DNA from 2 places in the Marinomonas profundi genome. Region 1 is predicted to be linked to the other one. Evidence: riboswitches for the same ligand, from Rfam matches in the RefSeq annotation. Region 1 holds a riboswitch; the other holds the start of a gene.
What was found. A riboswitch is a leader RNA that binds a small molecule or an ion and turns the genes downstream of it on or off. The one in region 1 is predicted to bind thiamine pyrophosphate.
Positions count from the first base shown of each region.

Region 2: linked by a shared signal. The riboswitch ahead of thiC (phosphomethylpyrimidine synthase ThiC) and the one ahead of thiB (thiamine ABC transporter substrate binding subunit) in region 1 are both predicted to bind thiamine pyrophosphate.

Region 1 is NZ_CP073013.1:812,999-815,399, forward strand. It holds gene thiB (thiamine ABC transporter substrate binding subunit) at 6-1,019, opposite strand; TPP riboswitch at 1,095-1,211, opposite strand; gene J8N69_RS03795 (3-deoxy-D-manno-octulosonic acid transferase) at 1,234-2,401, opposite strand, start outside.
Region 2 is NZ_CP073013.1:3,027,689-3,030,089, reverse strand. It holds gene thiC (phosphomethylpyrimidine synthase ThiC) at 1-965, opposite strand, end outside; TPP riboswitch at 1,146-1,250, opposite strand; gene rsmI (16S rRNA (cytidine(1402)-2'-O)-methyltransferase) at 1,328-2,188, opposite strand; gene J8N69_RS14100 (penicillin-binding protein activator) at 2,311-2,401, shown strand, end outside.

The DNA of each region.
Region 1 (2,401 bases):
ATCTATTATCGTGTTGTAGCATTTAGCCACTCATCCACCCAAGCACCGCGGTGCTTAGCCACCTCTGCTGCGGGCAAGACTAAATTCTTACTGGGTTTGAAAGCGTCATCAAAAGCAGCAGGCAATGCCTCATCCAACTCAATCACTGGCAACATCCAATTCCCCGTCGCCACTGTCGATTGAAAACCTGGCTGCAAAATAAACTGCATAAACTGCTTCGCCAACGCCGGATGAGGCGCATCCTTCATCATAGCCGCCACTTCAATTTGCGGATAAAGCCCTTCACTGGCCATGGCGGCTTGGTATTTAGTCTCGTCCTCCGCCACAATATGATAAGCAGGTGATGTGGTATAACTTAAAACCACATCGGCTTCACCTTTCAAAAATAAACCGTAGGCATCGGACCAGCTTTTGGTCACCGTCACCGTATGAGAAGCCAAGCGCGCCCAAGCATTCGCTGCATCATTCCCGTAAACCGACTTCATCCACAACAGCAAACCTAGTCCCGGTGTACTCGTTCTTGGGTCTTGATAAATCACCCGTAAAGCTTGATTATCCACCACTTCTTTTAAGCTGGTTGGGGGCGTTTGAAGCGTCTCAGCGTTGTAAATAAAGGCAAAATGGCCTTGGTCAAAGGGCACAAAAAACCGATCCGACCAACCACCAGAAATCGTAACGTTCGACGTATCAACCGAATGCTCTGCCAATAGTCCGGTTTTTTTGGCGGCTTCCATCAAATTAAGATCCAGCCCCAATAGCACATCCGCCTGCGACGACTTACCTTCTAATTGCGCTCTGGATAAAATGCCCACCGAAGAGTCCAGCGCGACAAAATTTAGTTCACAGCCGCATTCTTGCTCAAAACTGGCTTTAATCTTTGGCCCAGGCCCCCAATCCGACGCAAACGAATCGTAGGTGTACACATTAAGGGTTTCTTTGGCGAACGTCAGTGGCGAGAAAGCAACGCCAATACTAACGACGGCAGTCGAAAAAAGAGTAGTTAACAAAAATGGTTTCAAGGTGTCGCTCCTAAATAAGTGAGCGGCGTACAGGGGAAATGGCAAGGAGGGATGTGAGCGACGCTATGTCGGCAGTTCAACTTGCTATCTCGATTCCTACGCCAGCATGATCTGGATCAGGTTCGGTGGGTTAGCGGTTAATCCGCTTCTCAGCTCTAGTCTTAAAAAACTAAAGCACCCCATGAGATAATGAGCTGTTATTGTAAAGAGTCACTCAGCGGAAGTCTATTTCCGCAAGCACCCGTGTCACCGCACCTTGGTTTTTTTCAGCAAAACGCAAGGCCGTTTGACCCAATCTATAACGCTGAGACGCTTGTCCAGCAAGATCCAGCACAACACTTTCCAGTTGTGTTTCATCTTGGCAACGCACTGCACCATTCACTTGCAAAAGCTGATCGGTAATCTCGGCAAAATTAAAAGTATAGGGTCCAACCAAAATGGTTTTCCCCAGCAGAGCAGGCTCAATAGGATTATGGCCTCCTCGCTTAATCAAACTACCGCCGACAAACACCATGTCCGATGCCTGATAATAATGCATCAGCTCTCCCATCGAATCGCCGATCACCACATCAAAATCCGACCATTGCTCCAGCGGCGTTTGGCTACGAAGCGCCACTCGATCAAATGACTGTTTAGCCAACGCATAAACAGCCTCAAAACGCTCTGGATGGCGAGGTACCAAGAGTAATAAAGCATTAGGTTGCTTCTGCAAAAGCGCTTGATGGGTGCGTAACAAGATTTCGTCTTCGCCTTGATGCGTGCTGCCGCCCACCCAAACAAAACGCGAGCCAAGCTGGCGTCGCCAATTAGCTTGAAAAACCTCTGGTGGTACAACAAGGTCAAATTTAATACTGCCAGTCACCAACACCTTTTTTGCCCCTAGCGCTTCAAAACGCACGGCATCTGCCTGTGCATGCGCTAAAAAACAATCTGGCAAAGCAAACAAAGTACGAGAAATAAGAGAGAATTTTTGATAACGCTGAAAAGATCGTTCGCTCAAGCGGGCATTCACCACGTCAATGCGCATGCCCTGACGTTTCGCTTGGTGTAACAAATTAGGCCAAAGTTCGGTTTCAACAATCAACAAGCGCTTACAGGTTATTTTCTTTAGCGCCCTCTTCACACTGCAACGCCAATCCATCGGCAAATAACGATGCTCGGCAAAAGGGAAGGCCTTCTCCACCTGTTCCGCCCCAGTGGGCGTCATGGTGGTCATCAGCAAACGGTGCGTTGGAAACCTTTCTCGCCATTGCAGGACCAAAGGACGCACAGCAAGCACTTCTCCCACAGACGCACAATGAATCCATAGATCCACTTCAACAGAAGGCCAAAAACCAAACGCTTCTTTCGCGCGATAGTGCTGGTAGGTTTTCTTAAAACGT
Region 2 (2,401 bases), 1.4 Mb from region 1:
ACACCATCGACTTTTTCTAAGGCTTGATAAATCGGTACTGTGCCGATTGGTACTGGCGAGTTACGCAAAATCCATTCGCGGGTTTCGTGAATGTTTTTACCGGTCGATAAATCCATTACCGTATCCGCACCCCAACGAGTCGACCACACCAGTTTTTCGACTTCTTCTTCAATAGAAGACGTCACTGCCGAGTTACCGATATTGGCGTTTACTTTCACTAAGAAGTTACGACCAATGATCATTGGCTCGGATTCAGGGTGATTGATGTTGTTAGGAATAATGGCGCGACCTCGTGCCACTTCGTCACGGACAAACTCTGGCGTAATACGTGTTTGCAAGTTAGCCCCAAAGCTTTGCCCAGGGTGCTGTTTCAATAACAGTTCGCTCTTGATCGCATCGATATTCTGATTTTCACGCAGGGCGATGTATTCCATCTCTGGCGTAATGATGCCTTGGCGCGCGTAATGCATTTGCGTGACACACTTGCCTTGACGGGCTTTGCGTACTTTAGGCAAGGCGTTAAAACGCAGTTCATCCAGCGACGAATTTTCTAGGCGTGATTGGGCAAATTCAGATGACACGCTTGGCAGCACTTCTGTGTCGTCGCGCTTTTCAATCCAAGACTGGCGCATGGGCGCTAAGCCGCGATAAACATCGATATTTTCTTCTGGGTCCGCATAAGGGCCAGAGCAATCATAAATGTAAATGGCCTCGTTTGGCTCAAAGGTTAGATTATCTGGATCAGAACCAATCGGTGTGTCCGTCAGGTTAATCTTGCGCATAGGAACGCGAATTGAATCGTCTGAGCCGGTTAAATAAATACGTTCAGACACGGGGAAAGGTCTGGCTTGTAGTGACTCGATAAAAGATTTCGCCGCTTGGCGTGATGCTTCACGGGACTGTTTGCTAGACTGTTTCTTGGCTTGGCTAATTGGTTCTTGGTGTAACTCATTGCTAGTAGACATAAGCGCTTCCCTTATTATTAAAATGGAGAATAGCTTGTCTGGGGTGCTGCTTCGCAGGCAAACGCACTATGTGCGTTATTGCAAAACGTGAACCCTGAATTTTATTGGGAAAGGATACTGAGAGAATATGACCGCATCGATTCCATAAAAATCAGGAGTTCATTCGATGCAGAAAAGAAAAATAGAGACTTTCTTGTTTCCTACGCGGGTGTTAGCCCGATCAGGTTCTGCGGATCCCGCACTTAATGATGCGATCTCAGCCAAATGGCACTCCGACAAGTAGCGCTGAGTATACTCAGTCTTATCGGAATGTAAACACCCACATTTTCTATGGGTGTTTGCCAGCAAGAAGTGACGAAAATCTATTCGCTTTGCATGTCCAGTGCCATTTTATAAAGGTAGTTTTTCTTTTCGCCGGTTAATTTGGCCGCCATAGCCGCGGCTTGCTTAACAGGTAAATCTTCCAATAATATGGTCAAAATGCGTTTTGCTTCCAACTCTGCTTCGTTACCGCTTTCTTGCGTAAAACTCAGCATTACCACAAATTCACCGCGCAATTGGTTTGCATCGGCGTCGAATTTGGCAAGAATCTCAGACGCGGTTCCCGATAAAAAAGTCTCAAAGGTTTTGGTGACTTCGCGAGCCAATACCAGCTGAGCATCGTCACCATAGACTTTTTGCACATCGGCAATCGAATCGTAAACCCGGTGTGTCGATTCATAAAACACCACGGTGCCCGCCTGCTGCTTCCAAGCTTCAAATAAGTCACAACGGCCTTTGGATTTCGCCGGTACAAATCCCGCAAAAAAGAATTGATCCGTCGGTAAACCTGACGCACACAAGGCCGAAATTAAGGCACAAGCGCCAGGAATCGGTACGACTTTATGGCCTTTTTCACGCAAGGCATGCACCACATGATAACCAGGATCTGAAATAAGCGGTGTTCCAGCATCGGACACCAGAGCGACATTTTTGCCTTCATCCAACAAGCTAGCAACGTAATCGGCTTTGTCTTTTTCGTTGTGGTCATGAATCGAAAACAGTTTCGCTTCGATCGCAAAATGATTAAGCAAACGTCGGGTGTGTCGGGTGTCTTCAGCGGCGATATAGTCTACGTCACGTAAAGTTTGCTCGGCTCTTTTACTAAAATCGTCTAGATTACCTATTGGGGTCGCAACTATGTACAGTGACCCTCTCGCATCGTCAGAACTATGTGATACCATGTTGCCTCTTTTATTTGTCATTTTATAAGCTTATGAGCCTACTTAATTACCGCATCATATCATTAACCCTATGCGCTTTTCTGCTAAGCGCTTGCAGTTCTGTAAATTTAACTCAAAACAGAGTGCCAACTTCCAATACGGGTGCATCACAAGAGCGCACCCTACCGCCTAGTATTTACAGTCCTAACAAAACCTCTGATGTCTCAACAGAGC